3 regions of the Mesorhizobium japonicum MAFF 303099 genome follow, and region 1 is predicted to be linked to each of the others. Evidence: predicted binding sites of a transcription regulator. Region 1 holds the regulator's gene; each other region holds the start of a gene.

What was found. The regulator PhoB, encoded in region 1, activates phosphate uptake and scavenging genes when phosphate is short. The targets are predictions, from matches to a motif close to TGTCATNNANCTGTCAT.
Region 2: the regulator PhoB is predicted to act here: its motif matches at 3,701-3,717, upstream of ppk2 (polyphosphate kinase 2).
Region 3: the regulator PhoB is predicted to act here: its motif matches at 5,715-5,731, upstream of MAFF_RS07195 (esterase-like activity of phytase family protein).

What each region holds. Positions count from the first base shown of each region.
Region 1 is NC_002678.2:2,990,954-2,998,973, forward strand. Features, by position in the region: gene MAFF_RS15620 (sugar ABC transporter permease) at 1-724, opposite strand, end outside; gene xylF (D-xylose ABC transporter substrate-binding protein) at 869-1,909, opposite strand; gene MAFF_RS15630 (ROK family protein) at 2,183-3,433, shown strand; gene phoB (phosphate regulon transcriptional regulator PhoB) at 3,446-4,135, opposite strand; gene phoU (phosphate signaling complex protein PhoU) at 4,155-4,862, opposite strand; gene pstB (phosphate ABC transporter ATP-binding protein PstB) at 4,888-5,691, opposite strand; gene pstA (phosphate ABC transporter permease PstA) at 5,688-6,539, opposite strand; gene pstC (phosphate ABC transporter permease subunit PstC) at 6,543-7,526, opposite strand; gene pstS (phosphate ABC transporter substrate-binding protein PstS) at 7,595-8,020, opposite strand, start outside.
Region 2 is NC_002678.2:6,887,079-6,895,098, reverse strand. Features, by position in the region: gene MAFF_RS34095 (DUF2066 domain-containing protein) at 1-408, shown strand, start outside; gene hemB (porphobilinogen synthase) at 559-1,590, shown strand; gene MAFF_RS34085 (dihydrofolate reductase family protein) at 1,973-2,620, shown strand; gene ppk2 (polyphosphate kinase 2) at 2,673-3,593, opposite strand; gene MAFF_RS34075 (aldo/keto reductase) at 3,878-4,921, shown strand; gene MAFF_RS34070 (glycosyl transferase family 90) at 4,940-5,911, opposite strand; gene MAFF_RS40185 (hypothetical protein) at 6,111-6,257, shown strand; gene MAFF_RS34065 (DUF982 domain-containing protein) at 6,312-6,572, opposite strand; gene MAFF_RS34060 (GntR family transcriptional regulator) at 6,675-7,340, opposite strand; gene MAFF_RS34055 (multidrug efflux MFS transporter) at 7,458-8,020, shown strand, end outside.
Region 3 is NC_002678.2:1,258,221-1,266,240, reverse strand. Features, by position in the region: gene MAFF_RS07215 (TMEM175 family protein) at 1-203, opposite strand, end outside; gene MAFF_RS07210 (MFS transporter) at 357-1,565, shown strand; gene MAFF_RS07205 (MATE family efflux transporter) at 1,608-3,080, opposite strand; gene MAFF_RS07200 (L,D-transpeptidase) at 3,286-4,077, shown strand; gene MAFF_RS07195 (esterase-like activity of phytase family protein) at 4,130-5,599, opposite strand; gene MAFF_RS07190 (GcvT family protein) at 5,896-8,020, shown strand, end outside.

The sequences.
Region 1 (8,020 bases):
TCTCGGCCCAAACCGGGCGCAGTGGAAAGTGGAACCGTTTGCGCTGTGACCGGCCGTTGAGCAGCGCGAAGGCGACAGCCGCGCAAGCGACGATTCCGACGATCCAGCTGGCGGTGGCGCCGATCGAGCCGCGTGGTCCGCCGCCCATCAGTTGGAAGGTTGTGTCGAGCGGCGCGACCGTGCGGCCGCTGGTGATCAGCCATGCCATGCCGCGCCAGACCAGCAGGCCGCCCAGCGTCACGATGAAGGCCGGAACCTCCATATAGGCGATGATGAAGCCCTGGAATGCGCCGATCAGGAGGCCAAGCACCACGCCGGCCGCCAGCGCGATGATCCAGAGCCAGGGATTTCCAAGCTGGAAACCGACGACGCGGATGAGGAATTCAGCCTGCGCCACGCCCATGATCATGCCGATCACGCCTTCGACGGATCCGACCGAGAGGTCGATGTTGCGCATGACGATGACCAGCACCATGCCGGTCGCCATGATCGCGACCGACGAGGTCTGCACCGACAGGTTCCACAGATTGCGCGGCGTCAGGAAAAGCCCGCCCGACAGGATATGGATGCCGACCCAGATGACCAGCAGCGCGCCGACCATGCCGAGCATGCGCGTATCGAGCTCGGTAGCCTTGAGGAACCGCCCGACGGCGCTGAGTTCGGATGCACGCGCCCTGTCCGCCGCAGTGCTGCCGACCGGTTGATTAGAGGTCGTGTCGGTCATGCTATCCTCCCACCGGTTTACCGTCTGGCGCGGGTACCGAACATGGATGCTATTTGCTTTCCGCGGTCATTTGAAGCGGGAAGCCCCTTGAGAAACGCCGCGGCTTTTGGGCCGCGGCGTCGATATCGAACGGTATTGCGCCGTTTACTTGCAGGCTGCGACGCTGCCGGCGGCGACACCCGCGCAGACTTCGTCCTTCTTGATCCAACCGGCGTCGATGACGACGTTGAGATTGTCCTTGGTGATGGCGACCGGGGTCAGGAACAGCGACTTGACGGTGTTGCCGCCAGGCGTCGTGAAGTCCTTTACACCGGCGATGTCAGCCATCTTCTTGCCGTCGGCCAGCTGCGAGGCGATCTCGGCGGCGTTCTTGCCGAGTTCGCGCGCGTCCTTCCACACCGACACGGTCTGGGTGCCGAGCGCGATGCGGTTCAGCGCGGCATGGTCGCCGTCCTGACCCGAGACCGGCACGGTGCCGGCAAGACCCTGCGCCGTCAGCGCCGCGACGACGCCGCCGGCGGTGCCGTCATTGGCAGCGACGACCGCGTCGACCTTGTTGTCGTTGGCGGTCAGGAACTGCTCCATGTTCTTCTGGGCGTTGGCGGGCAGCCAGCCGTCCGTATAGGCCTCGCCGACATTCTTGATCTTGCCGCTGTCGATGGCAGCCTTGAGCACTTCCATCGAGCCCGCGAACAGGAAGTCGGCATTCGGATCGGCGCCCGAGCCCTTGATGAAGACATAGTTGCCTTCCGGCTTGGCCTTGAACACCGCGCTGGCCTGCAAGCGGCCGACTTCCTTGTTGTCGAAGGTCAGGTAGAAGACGTCCTTGTTCTCGATCAGGCGGTCATAGCCGACGACCGGAATGCCTTCGTCCAGCGCCTTCTGCACGGCCGGGCCGATGGCCGAGGCATCCTGCGCCAGGATGATCAGCGAATTGGCGCCCTGCGAGATCAGGCTCTCGACATCGGTAAGCTGCTTGCCAGGATTGGACTGCGCGTCGGCGGAAATGTACTTGTCGCCGGCGGCCTCGATGGCCTTCTTCATGGCGGCCTCGTCGGTCTTCCAGCGCTCTTCCTGGAAGTTGGACCACGAAACGCCGATGACCTTGTCCTTCGCCTGCGCGACCGACGCCAGCGTCAGCGACATGGCGACACCCGCCAGGATGGCGGCTGTGAATCTCTTCATGATATTCCTCCCTGCGCCGCGTATGGCGCGACCAAACTGGCCCGAAGGCCGGCACAGAGGCTCTATTTTTTCGAGCCTCGAAAAAACACTGATCCAACACCGGAACGCTGTCAACAACGATTCTGAGGGATTTTGATGTCCTTATGAATTTTTTTCGAGCCTCGGAATAAATAAATGACAGGACGGGCCGCTTCTGCCAGTATTTGATCGTGTCGCCGGCAGCGTTCGAGGGAGGACCGGAAGAACCGCGGCGACGGGGAGGATGTGAGAAACATGTCGGTCGGAATCCGCCACGACGATCTGCGCCGGCGCAACCGCGCCATGGTGATTGCCGCCGTGCGCCGGGCCGGTCGGCCCTCGCGCACCGAGATCGCCGCGACCACCGGCCTCAGCCACTCGACCATATCGGCGATTTCCTCCGACCTGATCGGCGAAGGCATACTGGCCGAGGGAAAGCCGAGCGAGGCCGGCGCGCTGAAACGCGGCAGGCCGCAGGTCGGTCTCGGCCTTAACCCGGAGGCCGCGGCAGTGATGACCGTGGTGCTGTCGCTGAACTTCCTCTCCGTCGCCGTCATCGATTATGCCGGCCAGGTGATATCGGAAGAACAGCGCCGGCTGGATACGCTGACCATGTCGCGCGAGGCGCTGATCGGCGAGTGCGTGGCCATCGTAAGGCGGCGTCTCGAGGATCCCGACATCGACGTGCGCAGCGTCGCCCGCATCGCGCTGGCGATCCAGGGCATCACCGACACCGAGGCCCGGGCGATGCTGTGGTCGCCGATCACGCCGCAGACCGATATCGCCTTCGCCGACATACTCGAAGCCGAGTTCGGCATCCCCGCAACCATGGAAAACGACTGCAACATGATGGCCGTGGCGCTGCGCTGGCGCGATCCCGAGCGCTACCGCGACGACTTCATCGCCATCCTTTTGTCGCACGGCATCGGCATGGGGCTGGTGCTGAAGGGCGAGCTGTTCACCGGCACCCATTCCTCGGGCGGCGAGTTCGGCCACATGATCCATCGGCCGGGCGGCGCGCTCTGCCGCTGCGGGCGGCGCGGCTGCGTCGAGGCCTATGCCGGCAATTATGCCATCTGGCGCAACGCCAGGCAGCTCAGCGAGGACACCGAGCCGGTGGCCGATGTCAGCGACGCGCAGATGCGGGCGCTGGCCGCGACGGCGCGCGAACGCGACGGACCCGAGCGCGAAGCCTACCGCAAGGCCGGCGAGGCATTGGGCTACGGCCTCGGCAGCCTGTTTGCGCTGATCGATCCAGCACCCGTTGCCATGGTCGGCGTCAGCGCCGCCGCCTTCGACCTGATCGAGCCGGCATTGCGCGAGGCGATCGCCCAGACCGCCGGTGGCCAGCACTCGGAATCGATCTCCTTCGACACCGAACCGAACGAACTGCCGCTGATCCGCGAAGGTTGCGCCATGCGCGCGCTGACCTTTGTCGACCAGGAGATTTTCGCGCCGGGCGTGCAAACGAAAGCAGGCCTTGCCGCGAAGAAAAACGTCGCCTGATTCAGGTCGTGCTCAATCCTCGCGGATCGCGTAGCCCGCCCCACGAATGGTTCTGATAACATCCGGCATGCGGCCATTGTTGACCGCCTTGCGCAGGCGGCCGACATGCACGTCCACGGTGCGCTCGTCGATGTAGATCGTCTCGCCCCAGACATTGTCGAGCAGCTGGCTGCGCGAGAACACGCGGCCGGGATGACGCATCATGAATTCGAGCAGGCGGAATTCAGTCGGCCCGAGCCGGATCTCGCTCTTTTTGCGATAGACCCGGTGTGATTCACGGTCGAGCACGATGTCGCCGACCTTGAGCACGCTGGACAGCACTTCCGGCTTGGCGCGGCGTAGCAGCGCCTTCACGCGAGCCATGAATTCCGGCGTCGAAAACGGCTTGACCAGATAGTCGTCGGCGCCGGTGGAGAGCCCACGCACACGGTCGCTTTCCTCGCCCCGCGCGGTCAGCATGATGATCGGCAGCCGCTCGGTCTCGGGCCGCATCCGCAGGCGCCGGCAGAGTTCGATGCCGGACACCGCCGGCACCATCCAGTCGAGCACCAGGAGATCGGGCACGTTCTCCTGCAGGCGGATTTCGGCTTCGTCGCCGCGTGTCACCACCTCGACCTGGTAACCCTCCGATTCCAGATTGTAGCGGAGGAGCACGCCGAGCGGCTCCTCGTCCTCCACCACCATGATGCGTGGTGCGATCATCGATTGGTTACCCCTGCGCTCAGGCCGCCGGCGCCGACATCGCCGTCTCGTCCTGTTTTGGACGGTTGGCGGGCAGTTGCGTGCCGGTCAGGACATAGTACGCATTCTCGGCGATATTGGTCACGTGGTCGCCGATGCGTTCGAGATTCTTGGCGCAGAACAACAGATGCGTGCAGGCCGTGATGTTGCGCGGATCTTCCATCATATAGGTCAGCAATTCGCGGAAGACCGAGGTGTATTTGACGTCGATGCGCTCGTCGTCGGCGCGCAGCTTCGCCAGTGCCGCGGCATCGCGCGCCGCATACTCCTCGATCACGCCCTGCACCTGGATCAGCACCAGCTGCGCCATGGCGTCGATGGAATGCGACAGGTCGCGCGGCGTGGCGCTGAGGCCGACAGTGCCGACCCGCTTGGCGATGTTCTTGGCAAGGTCGCCAATGCGTTCGAGGTCACCAGCCATGCGGATCGAACCGACCACATGGCGCAGGTCGTCGGCCATAGGCTGGCGCTTGGCGATCAGCGTGATGGCGCGGTCGTCGAGTTCGCGCTGGCGCGCATCCATGATGGCGTCGTCGGAGACGACGCGCTGAGCGAGAGCATTGTCGGAATTCAGAAGCGCCTTGGTGGCGCCGCCGACCATCGAGCCGGCGAGGTCGCCCATGTCGCTGATCAGCCTGCTGATCTGTCCGAGATCCTCGTCGAAGGCTGCGACTGTGTGTTCGGCCATGATCCTGGTCCTCGTATGCGTGCGATCAGCCGAAGCGGCCGGTGATGTAGTCTTGCGTGCGCTTCTCGCGAGGCGACGTGAAGATCTTCTCGGTGCGGTCGAATTCAACCAGTTCGCCCAGATACATAAAGGCCGTCTGCTTCGACACGCGCGCCGCCTGCTGCATGTTGTGGGTGACGATGACGATCGTGTAGTCGGCCTGCAGCTCGTCGATCAGTTCCTCGATCTTGGCGGTCGACAGCGGGTCGAGCGCCGAGGCCGGCTCGTCGAGCAGGATGACCTCCGGCTTCACCGCCACGGTGCGGGCGATGCACAGCCGCTGCTGCTGGCCGCCCGACAGGCTGAGGCCGCTGGCATTGAGCTTGTCCTTGACCTCGGTCCACAGTGCCGCGCGCTTCAGCGCCTGCTCGACACGGCCGTCCATCTCGGCCTTGCTGATCTTCTCGTAGAGCCTGACGCCGAAAGCGATGTTTTCGTAGATCGACATCGGGAACGGCGTCGGCTTCTGGAACACCATGCCGATCTTGGTGCGCAGCAGGTTGAGGTCCTGCGAACGGTCGAGAACGTTCTGGCCGTCGAGCAGCACCTGGCCCTCGGCGGTCTGCTTGGGATAGAGCTCGTAGATGCGGTTGAAGACGCGCAGCAGCGTCGACTTTCCGCAACCCGACGGGCCGATGAAGGCGGTGACGCTGCGCTCGGGCAGCGATAGCGTGATATCCTTCAGCGCCTTCGACTGGCCGTAGTAGAAGTTGAGGTTCTTGACCTCGATCTTGGCCTTGGTCACCGCCTCGGCGGCGATCGTCATGTCTGGAGACAACATCTGGCTCATTTGTCCTCTCTGCGTCCGGTCAGGCTGCGCGCAAAGATGCTGAGCGCGAGAACCGTCAATGTGATGATGAGTGCGCCGGTCCAGGCCAGCTGCTGCCATTCCTCGTAGGGACTGAGAGCAAACTGGAAGATGGTGACAGGCAGGCTGGCCATCGGCGCGTTGAGATTGCTCGACCAGAACTGGTTGTTCAGCGCCGTAAACAGAAGCGGTGCGGTCTCGCCGGAGATACGGGCGATGGCCAGCAATATGCCGGTGACGATGCCCGAAAGCGCGGCGCGATAGGCCACCGAGCGGATGACCACCCAGCGCGGCGCGCCGATCGCGGTGCCGGCTTCGCGCAAGGCGTTCGGCACCAGGTTGAGCATGTCCTCGGTGGTGCGCACGACGACGGGAATGACCAGGATGGCAAGTGCCACGGCACCGGCGATCGCCGAGAAATGCCCCATCGGCCGCACCATCAGCTCATAGACGAACAGACCGATGATGATCGACGGCGCCGACAGCAGGATGTCGTTGATGAAGCGCACCACCGTGGTGAGCTTCGAGAAGCGGCCATATTCGGCCATGTAGGTACCGGCCAGCACGCCGATCGGCGTGCCGACGATGATGCCGATGATGGTCATCACGATGCTGCCGTAGATGGCGTTGAGCAGGCCGCCGGCATCGCCGGGCGGCGGCGTCATTTCCGTGAAGACCGAGAGCGAGACGCCGGCCAGACCCTTGTAGAGTAAGGCGCCAAGGATCAGCGCCAGCCAGGCAAGGCCGATGCCGGCGGCGACGACGCACAGCATCATCATCACGCCATTCTTGCGCTTGCGGCTCTGGTGAAGCGATGCGGCTGTCGACATCGGTCAGGCTCCCGTGCGGGCGTCGATGCGCATCAGCATGTAGCGGGCGATGGCAAGGATCAGGAAGGTGATAACGAACAGGATCAGGCCGAGCGCAACCAGCGAGGACGTGTAGAGATCGCCGACCGCTTCGGTGAATTCGTTGGCGATGGTCGCCGAGATGGTCGTTGCCGGCGCAAACAGCGACGTCGAGATGCGGTGCGCGTTGCCGATGACGAAGGTCACCGCCATCGTTTCACCGAGAGCGCGGCCGAGAGCGAGCATGACGCCGCCCATGATGCCGATGCGGGTGTAGGGAATGACGACGCGGCGCGTGACCTCCCAGGTCGTGCAGCCGATGCCATAGGCCGATTCCTTCAGCACCGACGGCACCGTATCGAAGACGTCCTTCGTGATCGAGGTGATGAAAGGCAGGATCATGATGGCCAGGATCATCGCCGAGGTCAGCAGGCCGATGCCATAAGGAGGACCGGCGAACAGTCCGTTGAGGCCCGGAATGCCGTGGAACATGCTGATGATGAGGGGCTGCACCGTCGTCTGCAGGAAGGGCGCCAGCACGAACAGGCCCCAGATGCCGTAGATGATCGAAGGGATGCCGGCCAGCAATTCAACCGCCATGCCGATCGGGCGCCGCAGCGGGCGCGGGCAAAGTTCGGTGAGGAAGATGGCGATGCCGATGCCGAGCGGCACGGCAATCAGGATGGCGATGGCCGAGGTGATGACGGTGCCGTAGATCGGCGCCAGGGCACCGAACTTCTCCGTCACCGGGTTCCAGCTTTCGCTGGTCAGGAAGGAGAAGCCGAAGGTCGACAGGGCTTGCCAGGAACCGGCAAACAGCGAGATCGCAACGCCGCCGAGCAGGACCAGCACCAATATCGCGGCGGCGCGGGTTGTCGCATGGAAGATTGCGTCGGTCAGCGCGAACCGTCGAACGGTGGCATCGCGCGAACTTCTAACGGCTGGCAAGGCTTCCTGGACAGCGCTCATGTCAAGCTCGGCTCTTTCAAGTTGATGAGAAAAGGAGCGCCGCGGGCGCGGCGCTCCTTCGCAGGATGTTACTCGCCGGCGTAGACGGGCTTGCCGCCGGCCTGGATGTCGGCCTTCCACGAAGCCTTGATCAGGTCGACGACGCTGTCGGGGATCGAGACATAGTCGAGCGCCTTGGCGGTTTCCTTGCCGTCCTTGTAGGCCCAGGCAAAGAACTTCAGGGCTTCGCCGGTGGCAGCGGCATCATCCGGAGCCTTGTGGATCAGGACCCAGGTCGAGGCCGCGATCGGCCAGGTGGTGTCGCCGGGCTCGTTGGTGATGATGACGTTGAAGTTCTTGGCGCCCTTGAAGTCGGCATTCGAAGCGGCAGCGCCGAAGGATTCGAGCGACGGCTCGACGACCTTGCCGGCTGCGTTCAGCATCTTGGAGTAGGACAGGTTGTTCTGCTTGGCATAGGCGTATTCGACGTAGCCGATGCCGCCATCCGTCTGCTT
Region 2 (8,020 bases), 3.1 Mb from region 1:
ACGCTCGCCGTCTTTCTCACCGTCGAACAGGGCGGGAGACATTTCGCGCTCAGCACCGAGGAAGAGCGAGGCAAGGCGATGCGCGAGTCTTTCGCCAATGCCACCGATCCGCTGTTGATGCATGTCGTATTTCCGAAGGCGGAGCAGTTGGCCGATCTGGGGGAAAAAGAGCTACGCAACGACGATATGGCAAGGCTGGATCTGCTGGCCAAACAAGCCGGTGGCGCGCAAGCGCTCGCCGGCAGCATCGTATGGAGCGACAAGGAACTCGGCTGGATCGCCGATTGGCGCCTCGCCGATCACGGCAAGACCTATCGCTGGCAGGTGCGTGGCGTCAGCTTCGACGAGGCGTTCCGTGTGGCAATTGGAGGCGCTGCGCAGATTCTTTCGGGTAACGGCCAGCCTTGACCGGATGGGCATGGCCGGACAGCGCCCCTCTGTCCTGCCGGGCCTCTGCCCCACGAGGGAGGAGATTGGCGGCTTCGGCCTGGCACAATCGTGTCGCATTGGTCAGCGACAGGGGCTCGTGATAAAACCCGCTGATCCGGAGTATTGGCCATGAACAAATTCACCCCGACAAAGCCGGCCGGCGCGCGCAGCGTCGACGACGTCACCGGCAGCCGCCGCCTGCGCCGCATGCGCAAGGCCGACTGGTCGCGCCGCCTGGTGCAGGAGAACCGGCTTACGGTCGACGACCTGATCTGGCCGATTTTCGTTGTCGAGGGCAGGAACGTACGCGAGCCGATCGCCGCCATGCCCGGCGTCTTCCGCCTGTCGGTCGATCTTGCCGTCAAGGAGGCTGAACGCGCGGCCAAGCTCGGCATTCCGGCGCTCGCCACCTTCCCCAATGTCGAACTGGCCTTACGCGACCAGACCGGCTCGCACATCCTCGACCCGGAAAACATCATCAACCGCGCCACGCGCGCGATCAAGGACGCGGTGCCCGGGATCGGCATCATCACCGACGCCGCGCTCGACCCGTTCACCAGCCACGGCCATGACGGCATCCTGCGCGACGGCATCATCGTCAACGACGAAACGGTCGAACAGGTCGCGGCGGCGGCCGTCATCCAGGCAGCGGCCGGCGCCGACATCATCGCGCCTTCCGACATGATGGACGGCCGCATCGGCGCCATCCGCGACGCGCTCGACGCCAATGGTTTTCAGGACGTGGCGATCATGTCCTATGCGACCAAGTTCGCCTCGGCCTTCTACGGCCCCTATCGCGAGGCCGTCGGCACCGCCGGCCTGCTCAAGGGCGACAAGAAGACCTACTACATCGACCATGCCAATTCGGACGAGGCGGTGCGCGAGGCCGAGCAGGACATCGCCGAGGGCGCCGACATGCTGATGGTCAAGCCCGGCCTGCCCTATCTCGACATCATCCGCCGGCTGAAGGACGAATTCCAGATGCCGACCTTCGCCTACCAGGTGTCGGGCGAATATTCGATGATCAAGGCGGCGGGCGCCAATGGCTGGATCGACGGCGAGAAGGCGATGCTGGAATCGCTGCTCGCCTTCAAGCGCGCCGGCTGCGACGGCATCTTGACCTATTTCGCGCCCGAAGTGGCCGAAATGCTGAAGGGGTAGCCTCCCCGGCAAAGCCTTTCAGTAGATGTCACCACTCTTTCGACCGGTCGGCGGTTCTTTCGAATTCCCGCAGACAAAGACAGGCAGCGGCGGCTATGATACGCGCACGGCCGGAGGCGGCCGGCAGCCCGCATGTCGCCAGGAGGCATGGCGAATGCCTCCAGAGGATGCTTCCTGACCCGCTTCACCCGTCGGGCGATCGGCGGCCGTCCCAGCGGCCGGTTATCATCCGAACCGATCACCACGAAACAATACGGACATCGCTTGGCGGCGAGGTCCGGGCACGTGTCCTTTCGCCTTGGAAAATAGCGCTTGCAATTCGCAATCGGTTTGCTAAACAACAACCGATTGCAAAATACAACTGGTTACCGAGGAGACTTTTATGTCCATGCTGCGTGTCAACGTATTCACCCTATCGCTCGACGGCTATGGCGCCGGCCCCGATCAGGATCTGCAAAATCCGCTCGGCATCGGTGGGGAATCCTTGCACAAGTGGTTTGTCGGCACCCGCACTTTCCGTAAGATGGTGCTCGGGCAAGATGGCGGCACCACCGACATCAACGAGGCGTTCGCCGCGCGCAGTTTCGAAAATGTCGGCGCCTGGATCCTCGGCCGCAACATGTTCGGGCCGATCCGCGGCGAATGGCCTGACGACAGCTGGAAAGGCTGGTGGGGCGACAACCCTCCCTACCATGTGCCGGTTTTCGTGCTGACGCACCACGCGCGGGCACCCATCACGATGGAAGGCGGCACGACCTTCTATTTTGTGACCGACGGCATCCATTCGGCGCTCGAGCAGGCAAAGGCGGCCGCCGGCGGCAAGGACGTGCGGATCGGCGGCGGCGTCGCCACCATCCGGCAATATCTGCAGGAGAGCTTGATCGACGAGATGCATCTGGCAATCTCGCCGGTGCTGCTTGGCGAGGGCGAGCACCTCTTCGCCGGCCTGGATATGTTGAAGCTTGGATATCAATGCAGCGAGCAGGTGGCGACTGCGCTTGCCACGCATGTGGTGATCAAGCGGGGTTAGGTGGGGAGCGTAATCTCCCCCCACGTGGGGGGAGATCGCAGCTTCATCCGCCTCAATACTTTTCCGGCACGTACAGTTCGCGCGGCAGCGTCTGGCGCTCGTATTCGGGATTGAAGACGCGTTCCGGCAGCGTGATCTCCTCGTGCGGCACCTCTTCATACGGCATCTGCTTGAGCAGATGATCGATGCAGTTCAGCCGCGCCCGCTTCTTGTCATTGCCCTCGACGATGAACCAGGGCGCCTCGGGAATGTTGGTACGGGCGAAGGTTTCTTCCTTGGCCTTGGTGTACTGCTCCCAGCGCACGCGCGACTGCAGATCCATCGGCGACAGTTTCCACTGCTTCATCGGGTCATGGATGCGCATCAGGAAGCGCATCTGTTGTTCCTCGTCGGTGATCGAGAACCAGTATTTGACCACGGTGATGCCTGAGCGCACCAGCATGCGCTCGAACTCGGGGACGTCGCGGAAAAATTCCTCGACCTGGCCGGCATCGGCAAAGCCCATCACCCGCTCGACGCCGGAGCGGTTGTACCAGGAGCGGTCGAACAGCACGATCTCGCCGCCTGCCGGCAGATGCGGGACATAGCGCTGGAAATACCATTGCGACTTCTCGCGTTCGGTCGGCGCCGGCAGCGCCACGACACGGCAGATGCGCGGGTTGAGCCGCTGGGTTATGCGCTTGATGACGCCGCCCTTGCCGGCGGAGTCACGACCCTCGAAAATCACCACCAGCTTCTTCTTGTGGTAGGCGACCCAGGACTGCAGCTTGATCAATTCGGACTGCAGGGTGATCAGGTCGCGAAAATATTGCATGCGGTCGATCGAAGGCGGATGCGCGTTCTTGTAGATCTTGGCGATCTCCATCGACAGCGCCGGCTCCGACATTTCGAGCTCATAATCTTCGTCGAGCGTGTCGGCGAGCTCGGCTTCGAGCCAGTCCTTGGCGGGAGAATTCTGTCTTAGCTCAGTCATTTGCACTGCTCCGCTTGCAAGCCCTGTCGGTTCCCATACGGCGCCCCAAATTGCTGGCCAGCAGCCTGGAAGGGAAACACCTGAGCCGACTTCAATATAGACCGGCAGTGACGGTTTTATTGCAGCCCGGGCGCGATATAGCGGCCGCGCGGCGTCCGCTCTGTCCAATCGATCCATCACCATGGCATGGCGACAAGCCGGCCGAATTGTCCTACAAATCCCCAGTCGCATTGCGGGCTGCCCTTCGGCCCCGCCCCCAATTCAACACAATCGCGAGGACTGACATGGAATACCGCACCCTTGGCCGTTCGGGCCTGAAGGTTTCGACACTGACTTTGGGCACCATGACCTTCGGCGGCACCGGGCCCTTCGCCGCGGTCGGCAACAGCGATCTTGGCGAAGCCAGGCGCATGATCGACATGTGCATCGACGCCGGCATCAACCTCATCGACACCGCCAATGTCTATTCCAACGGCCTGTCGGAGGAAATCATCGGCGAGGCGCTCGGCGGCAAGCGCAGGAACGACGTGCTGATCGCCTCCAAGGCGCGCATGCGGATCGGCAGTGGACCGAACGACGAAGGCCTGTCGCGCCACCACCTGATCCGCGAATGCGAGAAGAGCCTGAAGCGGCTGAAGACCGACGTCATCGACATCTATTTCGTCCACCAGTGGGACGGGCTTACCCCGGTGGAGGAAACGGTCGCGGCGCTCGACACTTTGGTCAACCAGGGCAAGGTGCGCTATATCGGCTGCTCCAACTGGTCCGGCTGGCAGGTGATGAAGGCGCTCTCGATCAGCGACAGCCGCCACCAGCAGCGCTTCGTCACCCAGCAAATCCACTACACGCTGGAGGCGCGAGAGGCGGAATATGAACTGCTGCCGATCTCGGTCGACCAGGGACTGGGCGTGCTGGTCTGGAGCCCGCTCGCCGGCGGCCTGCTGTCCGGCAAATACCACCGCGACAGCCCGACCGCACGACAACTCGCTGGCTGGTCCGAGCCGCCGATCCGCGACGAGGACCGGCTCTGGCGGATCGTCGATGTGCTGGTCGAGATCGGCAAGGCTCGCGGCGTATCGGCCGCTCAGGTGGCACTGGCCTGGCTGCTCGGCCGCCCCGCCGTCTCCTCGCTGGTGATCGGCGCCCGCAACGATGCCCAGCTCAAGGACAATCTCGCGGCCGCAAGCCTGGCGCTCAGCCCTGAGGAACGCCAGCGCCTCGACGCGGTCAGCCGGCCGCCCGTGCTCTACCCGTATTGGCACCAGCAATTGACGGCAAAGGATCGCTTCGGCCCTGCCGACATGGTTCTCGATCGCAGCGTCATCTGACCATCAGGCCGAGGCGCGCTAGCCCTCGATAAAGCGCCAGAGTTCGGGATCCGGTTCGATCTGGCCGCTGAGCACGAAATATTTGTAGAGCACGAGCAGGGAGATCGCCTGCTCGGCTCGCTCATTGGAGAATTTCCGGCAATAGGCATTGGCCCCGGCAATGATGCGCTCTGCCTGCGCCGGATGGCGTTCGAAATAGCGCACCTTTTCGCCGAGATCGGCGAAATCCGGATCGAGCGGCACATAGTGGACATTGGCCTCGAGCTGCTGCTCCGCGAACCATGTCTCGTATGTCGGCGGCGGCATCAGGCAAAGCGACTTCGAGTTCAGGATCCATTTAAGGTTGGTCGCCACGTCATTGCCCTCGAGCGAGACGATGTAGCGGTAGCGCTGGTGCTGGCTGATGCTGAGAAAGGGCTTGGCGTATTCGGCCGGTGCGTTCGGCTTGTGCGAGCCGGCATCGCAGAATGGCAGGTCGCGCACCGCTTGCAGAAACCGTGTCCTGATCGGATTGTTGAGGTCGCCGCGCCAGACCACCAAAGGCAGTTTGTTGGCGAACGGGATGGTGTCAGCCGGCATCTGGAAGTGACGGAACTTGTCGAGCTTCATGATGACCGCGTTCTGGTCGTCATCACGGATCGGCCGATCCTTGACGATCGTCGGCACCTTCGGCACGTCCCTGACGTCGCCGAATTCGACGTCGATGAGCAATCCGGGGTCGAAATAGCGGGCGAATTCCTTCAGGTCGTAATAGTACATGGTCGGCGTGAAGGGCAGTTTGCTGATGCGCACCGCATTGGCGCTTGGCGCGAAACCATCCTGCAGCTTGTTGTAGTAATTCAGCCGCCGGCGCGCTGCCTCGTCGGAAAGCATGGCCTGTTCGAGGCGAGTGGCCAGCCTGCGGCGGAACAGGGCTTGTGGAATGACATCGCGCACGACGTTTCGCGCATAGTAGAAAACCCTTGCCGACGTCCGCGCAATTGTGGCCATGACTCACTTGGTCAAAAACAAACGGGCAGCTCTCAAATACGCTGGCGCCCCGCGTTTCCTACATCATTATGGCGCCGATCTGGCAAGCCCCCACGGATCTCCGGGGCCGCGCACGCGCACTGTCGTTTCAGCTGTTGTGTTTGACGGCTAATGCTCCTAGGCAAGGTCAGAGCCGCAAGGCAGGTCAAAAGGAACCGATATGGCGCGAGCACCAAACTACGATCAGGAACGCAAGGAACGCGACCGGCAAAAGGCGGCGAAGAAGGCCGAAAAGCTGGCGGCCAAGGTTGCCGCGCGCGAACGTTCCAAGCCCGAGGCAGAGATCGAAAACGAAACGGCGGAATGACGGCAAAAGGCCCGCATATGCGGGCCTTGCCTCAATCCAGTCTATGGCTCTGCGTCAGGCAGGGGCCTTGTCGCTGACAAAAACGTCCACTTCGCGCGCCGCAGCGATAAAGGCGCGCCGCGCGTTCATGGCCGGCTTGTCGCCGGCCAGCGCATCGTGGCAGGCCTGCAGCGCCGCGCGATGCTTGGGACTGCGCTTGCCGGGCCAGCTGTTGAGCAGGTATTCGGATGCCTCGCGGGCCGTGCGCAAGAGCTGAGTGCTTCCCGCCGTGACGGACTTGACGGTCACGGGTGTTTCAAATCGGTTGTTTTCCATCGCCGCTCTTACGCCATCGGCGTCCGTGAAGCGAGGCCGAAAGTGCGCTTGGCATCAGGCGCCGCCGGTTTTTGCCGGCGAGCGCCCTGCCCCACACAGGTGCTAAGCAGCCACGACGGCAAATCCCCTGGCGCGAAGGCCGCGTCGGTCGTTGGCGAGCGACGTCACCAGCCGGTCGCGGCTGCCGACGATGTGGGCACAAAGCAGGCGGGCCGCCTCATCGGCATCGCCAAGGCGTGCCGCGGCCAGAATGGCGCGGTGTTCGGCCCAGGCGCGACCAAGGGCCGCTTCGTCACGCACCTCCAGCCAGCGGGCGCGGGACAGGCGCGTCATGGCATCACGCACGGCCCTGAACAGGAATTCGTTGCCCGACAGGCGCGCCAGCTCGATGTGAAAATCCATGCCGACACGATGCCACTCCTCGCGCGGCGTATTCTGGTCGCAGGAATCGAGCATCGCCTCGATGACGTCGATGGCGCTGCTTTCGGCATGCATGCATGTCAGCCGCACCGCCGCGACCTCGACCGCTTCGCGGTAGACCGCGATCTGCTCGAGCTCGGCAAGGTTGATGGGCGATACCGTCCAGCCGCGGCCATCCCTGCCCACCAGCCCCTCGGTCTCCAGCCGCAGCAGCGCTGCCCTGACCGGCGTGCGCGAAGCGCCGAAGCGGCCTTCGATCCAACGCTCGGTCAATTTCTCGCCTGGGCCGATCTCGAGCCCCAGGATCATCTCGCGCAACTGCCGTTCGACATTCTGCATCTGCGACATAGCGTTTCCTTGTTCCGAAGCCGCATTGACAGCAGCCGGGTTGGAGTTCATGACGGATACCAGTTTGGTATCCCAAAATGGTATCCGCAACAAGCGCTGATATCGAGCAGGCAGGGCATGACACAGGAAGACACGCAACAGAGCGGCTACAACATCCACTGGCGGCGCAATCTCGCCGTCTGTTTCGCTGGCTCGTTCAGCACGCTCATCGCCATGACCCTGCTGTTGCCCTTCCTGCCGCTTTATGTGGAACAGCTCGGCGCGCAGGGTCACGCCGCCATCGTGCAATGGTCCGGCATCGCCTATGGCGCCACCTTCTTCGCCGCGGCCTTGGTCGCGCCGTTGTGGGGGCGGCTGGGCGACCGCTATGGCCGCAAGGTGATGCTGGTGCGCGCCAGCTTCGGCATGGCGATCTGCATGTCGCTGACCGGCATGGTCGAGACGGTCTGGCAATTGGTGCTGCTGCGCCTGCTGATCGGCTTTGCCGGCGGCTATTCCTCGGGGTCGACCATATTGGTGGCCATGCAGACGCCCAAGGACCGTTCCGGCTGGGCGCTGGGCGTCCTGTCGGCGGGGATAACGGCCGGCTCGCTGGTCGGCCCCCTGATGGGCGGTGCGCTGCCCCCAGTGATCGGCATTCGCGCCACCTTCCTTCTGTCCGGCGGGGTCATTTTCCTGGC
Region 3 (8,020 bases), 1.7 Mb from region 1:
TGCACGGTGTGGAACATGTTGTGCAGATTGTTCCAGTAGATGCCGACATTGATGAAGGACAGCACGTAGCTGAAGAAGACCGGCCACAACGGTAACAAGGCGGAAACATCCTCGCCATGCGGCACTTTCAGCTCGAGCACCATGATGGTGATGATGATGGCCACCACGCCGTCGGTGAATGCCTCGACCCTGCCTTTGCCCATGGATTCCCCCTTACCAATCCGGTCAAAGGTAAGAGAGGATTTCGCCCAGCGCCATGGGCGAACTTCAAACTTGTCAGGAGTGAATTCAGGGCGAGGAACGCACGCCCTGCAAAGGCGTTGGTGATGAGATTTCCCAACAACCAAGATGTCGAAATGACCGCTCACAGCATCGTCCTGACACGTAACAATGAATTTGGCGGTGCTGCGGCAAGGGCGGTCGTTGCTGCCATGATCGCCGTCTTGTTTGCCGGCAGCACGGCATTGACCCCGCTCTACATCATCTACAAGCAGGCGTTCGGTTTCTCCCAGATCACGCTGACCCTGATCTATGCCGTGTATGTGATCGGCAATCTTGCGGCGCTTTTGATCTTCGGCGGCTTGTCGGATGTAATCGGCCGCCGGCCTGCTGCCTTGGCGGCGATGGGTGTGGCCGTCGTCAGCACGTTGCTTTTCCTGTTCGCCGAAAATGTTGCGTGGCTCGACGCGGCGCGGATTCTGATGGGCCTGGCGATCGGCGTCGGTACGGGGACCGGCACGGCATGGCTGACCGAACTGATCGCGACCAGCGATAGGTCGCGTGCCGCTACGATCGCCACCAGCACCAATTTCCTGGGTCTCGGACTTGGCGCGCTGGGAGCGGGTCTGCTGGCCGAATATGCACCATGGCCGCTCAGGCTGACCTTCGTTGTCAATCTGGCTGTGCTTGTCCTGGTCACCATATTGATCCTGCGCACGCGCGAGACCGTTTCACGACCAGGGAAACTGGCGGACATTTCGATGCGGCCCAAGCTTTCCGTGCCTGGCAACGTCCGAGCCCGCTTCGTGGCGCCTGCGCTGACCGGCTTCGGCGCCATGGCACTGGTCGGCTTTTACGCAGCACTTGCGCCGAGCATCCTGGCGCAGCAACTCCGGGTGACCAACCATGCCGCAGCCGGCGCGCTGTTTTTCGAACTGACGATCGTGGCCGCCCTGACCATTCTGGCGACGACGCGGCTCTCGAGCCGTGTCACCATGTTCACGGCATTGGTCTTGATCATCCCCACTGTCGGATTGGTGGTGGCGGCACAATTCTTCGGCTCGATGGCCATCATGATCATCGCCACCGCTTGCTGCGGCGTGGCGTCGGCGCTCGGCTATCGTGGCGGTTTGCAAGTGGTCAACCAGATTGCGCCTGCCGAAAGGCGCGCCGAGGTGGTATCGGCCTTTTTCATCTGCTGCTTTTGTGGCAATGCGCTGCCAGTCATCGGTATCGGCATTCTGTCGAATTGGACCACCGCGACGACGGCAAGCCTGGCCTTTGCCGGCATGATCACGATCTTTTCCTTGGTGGCGCTCGCGTTTGGCGCGAAGCATGCGCGATAGTCGCTGACGGCTCGGCGTCGCCAACGGCAGTAAACTCAGCTTTCAGCCGTTCGGCGTCTCGGGCGCCATGTTGGCGCGGCCGCGCGGCACGCCAAGGCCAGTGTCCGGCGGCTCGCCGGCGGCCGGCCTGTTCTCGATCATGTGCAATGTGCGCCAACCGCCGAAACGGTAGTAGGCGGCGGCCAGCACCAGCGAGGTGATCGACCCGGCCGGGAAACTCCACCACAGCGCTTCCTCGCCGATCACGCCGCGCATGAAATAGGCAAAGCCGGTGCGCACGATGAGCACCGAAATCACCAGGATGATCAGTGGCGGCATCACCGCACCGGTGGCGCGCACGGTGGCGAACAGCACGATGGTGATGCCGAACAGGATGAACGACCAGGATGCGGCCGTGTTGATGTGCGCGGCGATGTCGATCGCCGCGCTGTCGCTGCTCAGGAACAGGCCGAGGATCGGGCGGTCGAAGAGCCACAGCAGCGCGACCAGGGCGCCGGTCAGGACGAGGTTGAAGCCGACGCCGGAGGCGGCGACGCGGCCGATCCGATCCCAGCGGCCGGCGCCGACATTCTGCGCCGCCATGGAGGAGACCGCGGCGCCGATGGCCAGCGCCGGCATCTGGATGTAGGTCCACAGCTGCGCGGCGATGCCGTAGGCGGCGGCGACCTGCGAACCGTAGGAATTGACGATGCCCATCACTGTCAGCGCTGCCGCCGAAATGACGATCATCTGCAGGCCCATGGGCACGCCCTTGAAGACGACGATGCGCAGCAAGGCAGGGTCGGGCCGCAGCAGAGCGAGGTTGGCACCGGCAAGGCGCAGCGGATGCTTGCGCGAATAAAGCACGACAAGGATGGCAATCACGCTCACCGTCTGGCCGATCAGCGTCGCGGTGGCGGAACCGGCGATGCCAAGTTCGGGGAAGGGGCCGATGCCGCGGATCAGCAGCGGGTTGAGCACGATGTCGAGGACGACCGCCAGCGCCATGAAGATGAAGGGCGTGCGTGAATCGCCCGCACCGCGCAGCACGGTCATGACGAAGGACAGAAGGTTCATCATCGGCACGGCGACGAAGATGATGCGCAGATAGGAACGCGCCAGCGGCAAGGCGTCCGCCGGCGTGCCAAGCGTGTTGAGGATCGCATCGACCCAGATCCAGCCGCAGACGGCGAAGACCACCGAAACGAAGAAGAAGAAGGTAGCGCTGGTGCCAACGATGCGGCGCGCCTCGGGCAGGTCGCGGGCGCCGACCGACTGCGCCACCAGGATGGTCGCCGCCATGCCGATGCCGAACACGGTGCCCAGGATCAGGAACAGGACGAGGTTGGCGTTGGAGGTCGCGGTCAGCGCCGATTCACCGAGAAAGCGGCCGACCCAGACGGCATTGATCGACCCGTTGAGCGACTGCAGCACGTTGGAACCCAGCACCGGCAAGGCAAACAGCAGCAGCGTGCGCGGGATCGGGCCGCTGGTCAGGTCGCCGGTGCGCCGGCGCGCGGGCATTTTTTCGTCCATGGCTGGCAACTCGGCAAAGGTGATCTGGCCCCACCATCATTGCCGATTCAACGAGGCAGGTCGATGCGGCGTCGGAAAAGCTTGGCCGGAGGTCTCCTGGCGCATCTCGGTCTAACCATGTTCTCAAAGCTTCCGGAATGGGCTATTGATCGCGGGGGCGTGGGGCCCGCATTCCTATCAGATCTTGCGAATAGCCGGGGGGGTCATGTCCGATAGTCCGCTGTTTTCCGAGCGCCTGAACCGGCGCGCGTTTCTCGGTGCGTCCGCTTTGGGCGCGGCCTCGATGGCTCTTTCGGCGTGCACCACGACGGAGGTGGTGACGCCGCCACCGGTGGCCGCGGCGCCACCCGATGCGGCGTTCGGCGATACCGCAACCATGTACGCGGCGCGCACCGACGAGGGCTATCAACTGCCGGCGATCCCGGTGGCCAAGCTCGATCCGAAGTTCGTGCGCCAGATCGTGGCCGACCCGACCGGAGAGAAACCCGGCACCATCGTCGTCGATGTCTCCGAGCATTTCCTCTATCTGGTGCGCGATGGCGGCAAGGCCATCCGCTACGGCGTCAGCCTCGGCAAGGCCGGCTTCGGCTGGACTGGCAGCGCCGTGGTCCAGGCGCGGAAGAAGTGGCCGGTGTGGACGCCGCCGCCGGAAATGATCCAACGCCGGCCGGAACTGGCGAAATTCAAGGACGGCATGCCGCCAGGCCCGCAAAGCCCGCTCGGCGCCCGCGCGCTCTATCTGTTCCGCGACGGCAAGGACACGATGTACCGGCTGCACGGCACGCCGGAGTGGGATTCCATCGGCAAGAACGCCTCGTCGGGCTGTGTGCGCTTCATGAACCAGGACATCATCGACCTCTACAGCCGCGTCAACGGTCCCGCGCAGGTCTTCGTGCGGCCGAACCTGTCCGCCGCCGGCAAGATCATGGCCGTGTCGAGCAGGACGGCCGAGCCGATCGATGCCGGCGTGCCGAAGGACGCGGAGTTCTTGAAGTAGGCTTTCAGAATCTCAGGCGGACGCGCCAAGCGCGCCCGCCTGGATGACGGTCTTACTTCTTGGCGAGGTCGGGAAGCGTGACCTGATAGACCAGTAAGATGGTGTCGACATTGGCGCCGTCATCGGCCTTGTAGGGGGCGCCGACCTGGAAACCGTCCTGGGCGAGGAAGTCGTTGTCATTGGCGACGAACAAGAAATAGTCGTCGGGCAGCTTCGGATCGAGCACGCTGGCCAGCGACATCGCTTCCCACTTCTCCGAGAGATTGTTGTCGTCGTTCGGGGCGCCATTGTGCAGGCCGAAGCGATTGAGCTGCGTATTGTCGTTGATGTCGATGAACGGCGTCAGCTTGGCCGGCGTCACCGACGGATCAAGCACGCCCTTGGGCGCGACCGGCTTGTCGGCGGCGTCGAAAGGGCCGCCCGCGATGTCGGTCGCGGCCGAAACGTCGACGACGAAGATCTGGCGCAGAAGCGAGGTGTCGCCCTTGACGCCCTGGCCGTTGCCGCTGTCGCGCGCCAGCATCAGGAAGGACGTGTCCGACAGCGCCACGATCTCGCTTTGCGCGGCGACCTTGGTCTTGCCTTTGGCGTCCTTGAACACCGGCAGCGGCACGACATATTCATGCGCCAGCTTGAGATGGGCGAGGTCGGAGGCGTCATAGACCAGCGCCCTGGTGTTCTGCCGGGTCGAGCCTGAATCTCCGCCATCCTGCCGGGTCGCCGACTGCAGCACGGCAATCAGGAACTTGCCGTCCGGCGTCATCGCCATGCCTTCCAGGCCCTGGTTGTTTTGGCGGCCGGTCTCGGGATCCTTCGGGTCGGGCTCGGCGGCACCGGGGCCAGGATTGTCCGAGGAGAAGTTCGGCGCGCCCTTGCGCATCGGCACCAGCGCCGCCGGCGGCTGGGTCGCCGACAGCAGGCGGCCCTGCGCCGAGAAGCGGTAGATGTTGGGGCCATATTCGTCGGAGATGAACATCGAGCCGTCGGGCAGCCGCACGATCGCCTCGTTGTCGAGGGCGAGCTTGCCATTGGTGGCGGCGGGCAACATCGGCATATCGCCGGCGGCGGCGCGTACATCCGACAGCGGATCGAGGCCGGTGGCGTCGGCGCCCTTGTCGTCGGTCAGAAGCATGGTGTCGGCAAGCGTCGCCTTGACTTCGGTCTGTTCCTGGCCAGCGGCGCCAGGTGCGGCCGGGGTAAATTCGATGCCGATGGTGTTGAGGCGCGGCCGGTAGTCGGTGGTGCCGGCGACATTGTAGCCACGATCCGGCAGCAGCCAGAGCGAACCCTTGTAGGTGCCCGCATCATGCGTCCAGCCCGATGTGTCGATCGCCATGCCGGAACCCGAGCCGAACGTCTCGCCGAATTTGTCGCGCTGCGCGGCTGGGATGCGGCCGACGCCGACCAGGCCCTTGTTGACGAGGCCGCCGACGGTCGCGGTGCTGTCGGCGAGCGCTGGCGACAAGGCAGTGAACAAGGCCAGCGCGACGCCGAGCGAGGCGGTTCGGTGCAGGTGTTTCATGGATGATCCTCTTTGTGACAGATGTGCCGGAGCGGCCGAAGAGCGAAAAAGCTTAAAGAGGCGGTACATCGATGATGCCGCGCGCCGCCCCCCGAAAGCGATCTACGGCGCGAACATGATGCTTGCGTGACAGTGCGGCATGTCCGCCCGCTGGCGCGTTCACAAGCCGGAAAAAACACGCGGCGGGGCGGAAGAATGGATCATCCCCACGCATCCGTCCGAGCCTGCAAGCGCAGTACTGGACACTTATGTCTAGTGCGTATATGGTGCGCTTCTGACAGACCGGGAGGGAAGCCTTGAAGTCGCACTACCGTGCAGTCGTCATCGGGGGCGGGGTGGTCGGTGCCTCGGTGCTCTACCATCTGACGCGGTTCGGCTGGCCTGACGTGGCACTGATCGAGCGTGCCGAACTGACCGCCGGTTCGACCTGGCATGCGGCAGCCGGGTTTCATGCGCTCAACGCCGATCCCAACGTCGCGGCTCTGCAGGATTACACCATCAAGCTCTACCGCGAGATCGAGGCCGAATCCGGCTGGAATATCGGCCTGCACATGACCGGTGGCGTCAACATGGCCAGCGATCCCCAGCGCTGGGAATGGTTGAAATCGGCCTGGGCGGTATTCCAGTCGGTCGGCATCGAAACCGCCAGGCTGGTGACCCCTGACGAGATCAAGGAAATCTGTCCGATCGTCGACGTCACTGGCGTGCTTGGTGGTCTCTACGATGCCAATGAGGGTCATCTCGACCCCTATGGCACGACGCATGCCTATGCGGGTGCCGCCAAGAAGCGCGGCGCCGACGTGATCCTGCGCAACCGTGTCGTCGAGTTGAAGTCTCGCGCGGACGGCCATTGGGACGTCGTCACGGAGCAGGGCACCATCATCGCCGAGCATGTCGTCAACGCCGGCGGGCTGTGGGCCAAGCAGCTCGGCCGCATGGCCGGCGTCGACCTGCCGGTGACGCCGATGGAGCACCATTATTTCGTCACCGAGGACATTCCGGAGATCGCCGCTCTCGACCGGGAGCTCGGCCTTGCGGTCGATCTCGACGGCTTTTCCTACCTGCGCCAGGAGCGCAAAGGCGTGCTGCTCGGCGTCTACGAGCAGAACCCCAAGCATTGGAACATGGACGGCGCGCCATGGGACTACGGCATCGAGCTGATCCCGGAGGACATAGACCGCATCAGCCCGGAACTCGCCAAGGCGCATGAGCGCTTTCCCTGCCTGGCGAGCGCCGGCATCCGCAAATGGGTCAACGGCGCCTTCACCTTTACCCCCGACGGCAATCCGATCGTGGGACCGGTGCGCGGCCTGAAAAACTACTGGGTCGCCTGCGGCGTCATGGCCGGCTTCAGTCAGGGCGGCGGCGTCGGCAAATCGCTGGCCGAATGGATGATCCATGGCGAGCCGCAGGCGGACATTTTCGGCATGGACATTGCGCGCTACGGCGCCTTCGCCGCCAACCGCGAATATCTCAGACAAACGACGCGGCAATTCTATGCGCGCCGTTTCGTCATGACTTTCCCCAATGAGCGGCTGCCGGCGGGCCGGCCCTTGAAACGCCCCGGCGCCTATGACGGCATGAGTGCGGCGGGCTGCGAATGGACGGCGTCGTGGGGGCTGGAAATCCCGGCCTATTTCGCGCCGATGGGCTTTCGCGAGAACACCACGCTCAAGCGCTCCAACGCCTTCGACATCGTCGGCGATGAAGCGCTGCAGGTCCGGCGCGCCGCCGGTCTCGTCGATATCTCGGCCTATGCGCGCTATTCCGTGTCGGGGCCAAGTGCGCGGGCATGGCTCGACCGGCTGCTGGCCTGCAGGCTGCCTAAGGCGGGACAGGCGCGGCTGGCGCCGATGCTCGGGCCGGATGGACGGCTGAAGGGCGACCTCACCGTGATCAACTGGGGCGACGGCGACTATTGGCTGATGGGCTCCTACTATCTCAGGGAATTCCACATGCGCTGGTTCGAGACCCGGGCAGGAGAGGGCGTCACCGTCACCGACATCTCGGACGCGACGGGCGGCTTCCTGCTGACCGGGCCGAATGCGCGCAAAATCCTGGAACGTACGACGCATCAGGATGTCTCCAGTGCGGCGCTGCCCTTCATGGCCTGCGGCGCGTTCGACATCGGCATGGTGCAGGCACGGCTTGCCCGCCTGTCCATCGCGGGCGAGCTGGGCTTCGAGATCAACTGCCCCGTGACCATGCATGCCGCGCTGCGTGAGACGCTGCTCGCCGCCGGCGAGGATCTCGGGCTGGCCGAGATCGGCTACTACGCGCTCAACTCGCTAAGGCTGGAGAAAAGCTTCGGCATCTGGTCGCGCGAATTCACGCAGGGTTACACGTCACGCCAGACCGGCCTCGACCGCTTTATTGCCTTCGACAAGGGCGATTTCGTTGGCCGCGAGGCGGCGCTGAAGG